Regions from separate parts of the Micromonospora sp. NPDC002389 genome, predicted to be linked through region 1. Evidence: riboswitches for the same ligand, from Rfam matches in the RefSeq annotation. Region 1 holds a riboswitch; each other region holds the start of a gene.
The links. Region 1 has a riboswitch for cobalamin ahead of bluB (5,6-dimethylbenzimidazole synthase). Riboswitches for the same ligand answer to the same signal wherever they lie in the genome.
Positions count from the first base shown of each region.

Region 2: linked by a shared signal. The riboswitch ahead of metE (5-methyltetrahydropteroyltriglutamate--homocysteine S-methyltransferase) and the one ahead of bluB (5,6-dimethylbenzimidazole synthase) in region 1 are both predicted to bind cobalamin.
Region 3: linked by a shared signal. The riboswitch ahead of ABT008_RS19955 (energy-coupling factor ABC transporter permease) and the one ahead of bluB (5,6-dimethylbenzimidazole synthase) in region 1 are both predicted to bind cobalamin.
Region 4: linked by a shared signal. The riboswitch ahead of ABT008_RS29430 (ABC transporter substrate-binding protein) and the one ahead of bluB (5,6-dimethylbenzimidazole synthase) in region 1 are both predicted to bind cobalamin.

Region 1 covers NZ_JBEOWP010000019.1:11,293-13,484, reverse strand. Annotated here, with positions in the region: gene ABT008_RS26840 (VOC family protein) at 1-448, shown strand, start outside; gene bluB (5,6-dimethylbenzimidazole synthase) at 470-1,105, opposite strand; cobalamin riboswitch at 1,146-1,347, opposite strand; gene ABT008_RS26830 (MalY/PatB family protein) at 1,416-2,192, shown strand, end outside.
Region 2 covers NZ_JBEOWP010000008.1:30,918-33,109, reverse strand. Annotated here, with positions in the region: gene metE (5-methyltetrahydropteroyltriglutamate--homocysteine S-methyltransferase) at 1-1,262, opposite strand, end outside; cobalamin riboswitch at 1,384-1,596, opposite strand; gene ABT008_RS16835 (FecCD family ABC transporter permease) at 1,762-2,192, shown strand, end outside.
Region 3 covers NZ_JBEOWP010000010.1:44,114-46,305, forward strand. Annotated here, with positions in the region: gene ABT008_RS19945 (YncE family protein) at 1-96, shown strand, start outside; gene ABT008_RS19950 (roadblock/LC7 domain-containing protein) at 286-705, shown strand; cobalamin riboswitch at 798-972, shown strand; gene ABT008_RS19955 (energy-coupling factor ABC transporter permease) at 1,003-1,695, shown strand; gene ABT008_RS19960 (energy-coupling factor ABC transporter substrate-binding protein) at 1,692-2,021, shown strand; gene cbiQ (cobalt ECF transporter T component CbiQ) at 2,021-2,192, shown strand, end outside.
Region 4 covers NZ_JBEOWP010000027.1:30,313-32,504, forward strand. Annotated here, with positions in the region: gene ABT008_RS29425 (hypothetical protein) at 1-413, shown strand, start outside; cobalamin riboswitch at 646-818, shown strand; gene ABT008_RS29430 (ABC transporter substrate-binding protein) at 850-1,833, shown strand; gene ABT008_RS29435 (iron chelate uptake ABC transporter family permease subunit) at 1,902-2,192, shown strand, end outside.

The sequences.
Region 1 (2,192 bases):
GGACGTGGGCCAGGGTGACGTCCCGTGGACGGTGCTGGCCGACCCGGAGGGCAACGAGTTCTGCGTCCTGGACCCCCGCCCGCCGCACCGGGACATCGGACCGGTCGCCGCCGTCGTGGTCGACTGCGCGGACCCGCGCGCCATGGCCGACTTCTGGAGCACCGCCACGGACTGGCGTCTGCACGAGGTGACCGACCGTGCGGCGGTGCTGCGCTCCGCTGCGGACGTGGGTCCGTACCTGCAGTTCCTGCGTACGCCCGACGTGAAGACCGGGTGGAACCGGGTCCACCTCGACGTCCGCCCGTACCCCGGTGACGACCCGCAGGCCGAGGCGGCCAGGCTGCGGGCTCTCGGTGCCACCACCGTGGACGTGGGCCGCGACGATCTGCCGTGGACGGTCCTGGCCGACCCGGAGGGCAACGAGTTCTGCCTCCTCGCCCCCGGCTGACGCACCCTCGCGCCGTCGGGGTCAGTGGCCCGAAGGCTCCCAGCGGTCCCGGTGCACCGCTGCCCGCCAGGGACGGCGCTGCCGCCAGCCGTGTCGCTCCAGGTCCGGCACCTGCTCCAGGTGGGTGACCGGACCCAGGCACAGCCAGGCCACCGGGCGGACACCCGCCGGGATCCGCAACAGCTCCTGCACGAACGGCTCCCGGTAGAACGACACCCAGCCCACGCCGAGCCGCTCGGCCGTGGCCGCCAGCCACAGGTTCTGGATGGCCAGGCACACCGAGTACAGGCCGGCGTCGGCGATGGCGTGCCGACCCAGCACCGCCGGGGATCCCCGGTCCGGGTCGTACGTCACCACGACCGACAGGGTCGACTCCAGCACCCCGTCGATCTTGATCCGGCAGAACCGGCGCGCCTCCTCCCCGTTCAGGGTCGCGGCGAAGACGTCCCGCTCCTGCTGCACGTGGCGGTGGAACTCCGCCCGCAGCGCGGGATCGCTGACCAGGATGAAGTCCCACGGCTGCGACAGACCGACGCTGGGCGCGGCGTGCGCGGCGGCCAGCACCCGATCGAGGACCTCGGCCGGGATCGGCGCGCCGGTGAACTGACCGCGTACGTCCCGACGGGCGTGGATGACCTCGTACACTTCGTTGATCATGGGCAGGCTCCCGCTGCGCTCCAGGCCCTGGCCACGGCGCAGGGCAACCAGGCGCGAGGCCGGTCTTCGGACTTCCGGATCGTCACCTCACCGCCCGCCTTCCCAGCCCGTGCGGGCCAGTGGCTGCGCGTGACGCGCGTGGGCGGCAGCTCCCCGGTCACCGCGGCGGGCCCGTGCCGGATTCTCACCGGCTTCCCGATTCTCCCCACCACGGGTGGGGCACCTCGCAACAGTTCGTGCCGCCGAGCACCCTACCGGACACCGTCGTCCGTCGGCGTTGCCGGAAGATCGAGTCACTAGTCTCGCTGTCGTGACCTCCGAGACCACACCCCTGCGGCAGCTCACCCTGGAACAGCTCCGAAAGCGGACGAGCGAGAAGTGGCGCGCCTACCCGAGCGACGTGCTGCCGATGTTCGTGGCGGAGATGGACGCGCCGCTGGCCGGGCCGGTCGTCGACGCGATCACCGAGGCCGTCCGGCGCGGCGACACGGGCTACCCCGCCGGCACCGACTACGCCGAGGCGCTGGCCGCCTTCGCCCGCGACCGGTGGGACTTCGACGGCATCGCGGTACAACGCACCACGATGGTCCCGGACGTGATGAGCGGCATCGTCGAGGTCCTCGACGTGATCTGTGGCCCGACCGACGCCGTCGTGGTCAACTGCCCGGTCTACGCGCCGTTCTACCAGGTCGTGGGGCGCACCGGTCGACCCATCGAGGAGGCCCCGCTCGGCGAGGACGGTCGGCTCGACATGGCGGTCCTGGACGAGGCGTTCCGGCGCGCGGCACGTCGTGGCTCCCGGCCCGCGTACCTGCTGTGCAGCCCGCACAACCCGACCGGCACGGTGCACACCGCCGACGAACTCGCCGAGGTCGCCGCGCTGGCGGGCCGGCATGGTGTCCGCGTCGTGGTCGACGAGATCCATGCGCCGCTGGTGCTGCCGGGGGCGAGATTCACGCCGTACCTGAGCGTGCCGGGCGCCGAGAACGGCTTCTCGGTCATCTCCGCCTCCAAGGCGTGGAACCTCGCCGGTCTCAAGGCCGCCGTCGCCGTCGCCGGACCCACGGCAGTCGACGATCTCGCCCGC
Region 2 (2,192 bases), on a different contig from region 1:
CCGAGGCGGCGGCGTTGGGCGTCGGCGCGCTGCGGGTACGGGCCGCGCCGGGTGTGCTCGGGCCGCAGCGCCTCCAGGCGGGCGCGGACCGCGTCGTCGCGCCACTGCGCCGGGACCGGCGGGGGCGCGGCGGGCAGCTCGCCCACCCCGTCGCGCAGCACCCGGCCGAGCGCGACCACCTCGTCGACCTTCTGCCGGGCGAACGCCAACCGTTCCCGCAGCCGAGGGTCGAGATCGGTCTCGGCGGCCAGGTCCACCGGCACGTGCAGCAGCGAGCAGGAGGTCGACACGGCGACGGTGTCGGCGAGCCCGGTGAGGGTGGCGCCGACGGCCGCGGCGGCCCGCAGGTTGGTCCGCCACACGTTGCGACCGTCGACCAGCCCGGCGACCACGGTCCGGCCCGGCAGCGCGCCGTGGCCGGCGAGCCGGTCCAGGTCACCGGGCCCGGCGACCAGGTCCAGACCGATCGCCTCGATCGGCGTGTCCAGCAGCGCGGGCAGCGCGTCGCCCAGTTCGCCGAAGTAGGCGGCGACGAACAGGCGGGGCCGGTGGGTCAGCCCGCCGAGCCGGGCGTACGCGGCACCGAGGGCGCGGATCTCGGCGTCGGACCGGTCGCCGACGTACGCCGGTTCGTCGAGCTGGACCCACGGCACCCCGACGTCGGCGAGCGCGGCCAGCAGGTCGGCGTAGACGTCAACCAGGTCCTCCAGCCGGTCGAACGGGCGGAACCCGTCCGGCGCGTCGGCCGTGGGCTTGGACAGCAGCAGCAGGGTCGCCGGACCGACCAGGACCGGGCGGGTGGTGATGCCGAGCGCCCGCGCCCGCCCGTACTCGGTCAGCGGCTTGTCGGCCCGGGCGGCGAAGACGGTGTCCGGGCCGATCTCGGGCACCAGGTAGTGGTAGTTGGTGTCGAACCACTTCGTCATCTCCAGCGGCGGCTCCTGCGCGGTGCCGCGCGCCATGGCGAAGTAGGTGTCCAGCTCCCCGAGGCCGAGCCGGCGGAACCGGTCGGGTACGGCGTCGACCGTGACGGCCGCGTCGAGCACGTGGTCGTAGAACGAGAACGTGTTGGACGGTACGGCGGACAGGCCGGCGTCGTGCAACGTACGCCAGGTCTGCTCACGCACCTGCGCGGCGGCGGCCCGCAGGGTCGGCTCGTCGATGCGGCCGGCCCAGTAGCCCTCGACCGCGGTCTTGAGTTCACGGCGCGGGCCGATGCGCGGGTAGCCGAGCACGGTGCTCGTGCCGAACGGAGTGGTCATGTCGCCAGGGTTCCCTTCCCTCGAGGTCCGGCGGTACGGCTCCGGAGGAGGGCTGGGGAGGGCACGGTGCGACGACCGACCTCGCCCTGGCCCTCCCGCGGGGCCGACGGCGGCGTGCGCGGTTGCGCACGCGGCACGGGCAGGTCTTCGGACTCGTGGGCGCGACCGGCTGGGCCGGTCCCCTACTGGCCGTCGCTTCCCGGACAGGTGTCCAGTGCGTGTGACGGCGGTCGTTCCCACTCACCGCTGCGGGGCAGTCCCGGATTCACACCGGGTTCCCTCTTACGACGCTCCGACCGGACGGCCGGGGCGAACCAGTACCGTCACGGATCCTAGCGTCCGGATCACGCGCGGCGACCGTCGCGCGGGTGTGATGTCCGCACCCCGACGGCGTGTCGAGCGGCGGGTGAACAACGACTCATCCGGCTTCCGCTGGCATGATCATGGTGTTAGTTTTTGCAAAGACTTGGCAAGAACAACGACTTTGCGTGGGAGTGCGGTGAGCGTCACCACCCTGCCGACGAGCCGGACGGACGTGCTCGGCATGGCGGCGCAGCGTCGCCGGACCGGCCTCTGGCTGCTCGCGCTGACCCTCGGCCTGGTCCTGACCGGGCTGGTCGCGGTCGGCGCCGGGGCGATCGGCATCCCCCCGCTCACGGTGGCCCGGATCATCGGGCACCACCTCGTCGGGGTACCGGGCGAGGTCACCTGGACCGGGCCGCAGCAGGCGATCGTCTGGCAGGTCCGGCTGCCCCGGGTCCTGCTCGGCATGCTGGTCGGCGCCGGGCTGGCGGTCTGCGGGGTGGCGTTGCAGGCCATGGTCCGCAACGTGCTCGCCGACCCGTACCTGCTCGGGATCAACTCCGGCGCCTCCAGCGGCGCGGCCGCCGCGATCCTGTTCGGTGCCGGTGCCGGCTTCGGCCAGTACGC
Region 3 (2,192 bases), on a different contig from region 1:
GCGCTGAGATGGCTCGACCCGGCCAGCGGTGCCGAACTCGGCCGTGCCGCGGTGCCCGGCCTGGTGGGGTTGCGTGGCCCGGTGCCGTCGTCCTGAGCGGGAATCACCGTCGGTCAGAGGAGCGATTCCCGGTGTGACCGTGACGTCCGACCCGTCCGATTAGGGTGACCAGCGTCGTCGTACGTTAGGGGGATCAGGGAACCGGATCCGGGGGAGTGTCAGCCCCCTGAGGCCGCGTCTTCTCTGGTACGAACGTAGGAGTTTCGACGAGAGGACAGCGCCCTTATGACCCATGCCCTGGTCACCGCCGAGAACCTCAGCGCCGCGCTGGACGACATCGTGGATCGCGTGCCCGGTGCCAAGTTCGCGGTGGTGCTCTCCCCGGACGGCATCATGCTGGGGGCCTCGCGGGGCATCGACGAGGAGATCGCCGAGCAACTGTCCAGTGTGGTCTGTGGTCTCCAGGCGTTGGGTCTGGCTGCCGCACGATTGTGCGGTGAGGGTGAGCTGCACCAGGTGGTGGTGCAGATGTCGCGGGCGTTCCTGTTCCACGCCACCACCGGCAACGGGGCGATCCTCACCGTCGGTATCGACGGCTCGGCCGAGGTGGGGGACATGGCGTACGAGGTCGCCCTCTTCTGCGCCAGGGCCGGGCATCACCTGCCGGTGTACGTGGAGCCGGCGCCCCACCTGACCGGGCGGTGACCTACCCGGGAATCGTCGTGACAAACGGCACTCTTCGACCGCGTCCGGCCGCTGGGGCATCGATGAGTCTTGTGCGCCGGTGCGCGGAACGGATAACGTCTCGCCGTCGCGGTAATGGGAAGCCGGTGTGAGACCGGCGCGGCCCTCGCCACTGTGACCGGGGAGTTCACTCCGACTTGTACGCCACTGGGTCCGTGGAGGACCTGGGAAGGCCGGAGTACGCGACGATCCGGGAGCCAGGAGACCGACCCCGACGTGTGATCTCGTCCACGAGGTGTTGGAAGGGGAGGTCGACTCATGCACATCGCTGAGGGCTACCTACCACCGGTGCAGGCGGCGGCATGGTTCGCGGTCTCGACACCGTTCGTCATCCACGGTGCGCGCAACCTGGTCCAGCAGGTCCGCGCGAACCCCGACGCGAAGCTGTTGCTCGGCGCGGCCGGGGCGTTCACCTTCGTCCTGTCGGCGCTGAAGATCCCTTCGGTGACCGGGTCCTGTTCTCATCCGACCGGTGTGGGTCTCGGTGCGATCCTGTTCCGAGCCCCCGTGATGAGTGTGCTCGGCACGATCGTGCTGCTGTTCCAGGCACTGCTGCTGGCTCACGGCGGGTTGAGCACGCTCGGCGCGAACGTCTTCTCGATGGCCATCGTCGGCCCCTGGGTGGCCTTCGGCGTGTACGCGCTGATCCGCCGGCTCGGTGGCGGCCTCGGCATCTCGGTGTTCTTCGCCGCGGCCCTGGCCGACCTGGCGACCTACTGCGTGACCAGCGCCCAGCTCGCGCTGGCCTTCCCGGACCCGGATTCGGGCTTCGTCGGCGCGCTGGCCAAGTTCGGTTCCATCTTCGCGGTCACCCAGATCCCGCTGGCGATCAGCGAGGGCCTGCTCACCGTCCTGGTGGTGCGGTTGCTGGTCCGGGTGAGCCCGCAGGAACTCCGCCGGCTCGGCATTCTGCGCCGTCCGGCCCCGACGACCGAGGGAGCGGTGGCGTGAAGTCGTTCGGCCGGACCAACCTGTTGTTGCTGCTCGCCGTGGTGGCGTTGGCGGTGGCGCCGCTGGTGCTGGGTCTCGGCAGCGGCGAGGAGCCGTTCGCCGGGGCGGATGCCCTCGCCGAGGAGGCGATCGTCAACGACCACCCCGACTACGAGCCGTGGTTCAGCTCGATCTACGAGCCGCCGTCGGGTGAGATCGAGTCGGCGTTGTTCGCGCTCCAGGCCGCCCTCGGCGCCGGGTTCCTCGGCTACTACTTCGGGGTCGCCCGGACCCGGCAGCGGCTGCGTGGCGAGCAGACCGCGACCGGGGAGAAGACCACCGACTAGTGCTCGCGTTGGACGTGGCGGCGTACGCCAGCCCCTGGCGACGCCGCCACCCGGCGGAGAAGGCCCTGTTGGCCCTGGGGCTGTTGGGCTGCGCGTTGCTCCTGCCACCGTGGCCGGGTGCCCTGGTGGTGGGCCTGACCGCGGCGGCGGCGTTGCTCGGGCCGGCGGCGC
Region 4 (2,192 bases), on a different contig from region 1:
TCCCGGTGGGGGAGAGCCATCATCTGGCCAACACTTTTCCGCCCGAGATCTGGCACCGAGTCGTCGTAGTCGCCTGGCCGATGCTCGTGGAGGCCCAGCCCTTGGCAGCGCGATTTGGGTCCGATGCCGTGGGCCTGGCGCTTGAGCATGCCCTGCAAGGCCAACTGCGGCCGCTCGTGAACTCAGAGCGGCGTACATCGGACGGTGGCTGGCGGGACGTGATGTGGGAAGACAGCAGGTCGCGCGGTGCACGTATAGCTCACGAGGTCGTTGAGCTTGTCCAGGCGGTGCGCAAGGTCTGGGATGATGCGGCGTGTCAGCCTGCCGGAGGTATGGCGGCACCGCCTTCATGCCGAGTGGTCTTTCCCGGGGAACTCTTGTCGCAGAAAGCGGCCGAATCCCAAAGGCCGTGACGATCGCGAGGTCGTCAACGATTGCTGTTGTCACGGCGATCGGCTGCCACCGGTTGACGGAGCGAGCCAGCGGAACACCGACGAGTCGTGGAGCCATGCAGCGCCTGGTAGTCGCGGCTCCTCGCGGAGAGACCTCCAGCGTTGTGTCGCGAAGGTATCTCCGGTAGCGGTAACCCCACAACGTGGACTCTCACCATGATCTAGGCCACGGTGACGGTGCTGCCTGCTTTGGTTAGGGTGGCCTCGCCGTGGTGCTCGGGAAGCCGGTGTGAGACCGGTGCGGCCCTCGCCACTGTGATCGGGATGCTGGAGGCCACCGCAAGGTCACTGGGCGTATGCCTGGGAAGGCCGGTCGCCAGCGCACCACCCGTCAGCCAGGAGACCGGCCACGGCACCTGTACGACCCGTCCACGAGGTGCTGGAAGGTGGTCCCGCTATGCGGTTCCCTGCGTCCTGGCGCGTTGCCGCGCCGCTCTCCGTCGTACTCGTCCTGGTCGGTGGCTGCGCCACGACCGGTGACAGTGATCCGGCTGCCACGGCGTCCGCTGCCGGGCCTGTGGAGTTCACCAACTGCGGCGTACCGGTCGTGGTCCCGAGCCCTCCGGCGCGGGCGGTGACGATGAACCAGCCCGCCACCGAGATCATGCTGGCGCTCGGCCTGGAGGACCGGATGGCCGGCACCGCCTACCTCGACGACCAGGTGCTGCCCGAGTATGCCGCCGCGTACGCGAAGGTGCCGGTACTGGCCAAGGAGTACCCGTCGAAGGAGAAGTTGCTCGAACTGGAGCCTGACTTCGTCTACGGCTCCTTCGCGAGCGCGTTCGGCGACGAGGGGGCCGGTGACCGTGCCGAGTGGCAGAAGCTCGGTGTGGGCACGTACGTCTCCGCCGCCGGATGTCCGAAGGAGACGCGACCGGCGAAGCTGACGATCGACGACGTGTTCGCCGAGATCCGGGAGATCGCCGCGATCTTCGGCGTCGCGGAGCGGGCCGAGACGCTGATCGCCGACCAGAAGCAGCGCATCGCGGACGTGTCGGCGGATGCGAAGGGCACGCGGGTGCTGTGGTGGGACGGCGGCAACGACGCGCCCAGTGCCGGCGCCTGCTGCGGCGGCCCGGCCATGATCATGTCTGCGGCCGGGGTCACCAACATCTTCGACGACCTGACCGGCAGTTGGGCCGACACCAACTGGGAGGCCGTCGTCGAGCGCAACCCGGACGTGATCGTGCTCGTCGACGCGAGCTGGGACACCGCCGCCGCCAAGCAGGCGTTCCTCGAGAAGCACCCGGCGCTCAAGGACCTGCCCGCCGTCAAGGACAAGCGGTACGTCACCCTGGCCTTCTCCTCCACCTCGGCCGGTGTGCGGAACGTCCTCGCGGTGGAGGCACTGGCCCGGGGCGTCGGCGGGGTGAGCAGCTGACCACCGTCACCACCCGGCCGGCGCAGACTCCGGCGAAGCCGGTCCGAGCGGTGCGCATGGTGGCCGTGGTGGTCGTACTCGCGGTCGGCCTGGTGTTGTCGGTGGCCGCGGCGGTGACGGTGGGGCCGGCAGACCTGTCGCTGGGCACCGTGTGGCTGGTCATCACCAATCATCTCGGCCTGACGAGCGCCGACGTGCCGCTGCTGCGCGACCACATCGTGTGGGAGCTGCGGCTGCCGAGGGTGCTGGGCGCCGCCGTGGTCGGGGCCGGCCTCGCCGCCTGCGGGGCGGTCATGCAGACCGTCACCCGCAACCCGCTCGCCGACCCGTACCTGTTGGGTGTCTCCTCCGGGGCGTCG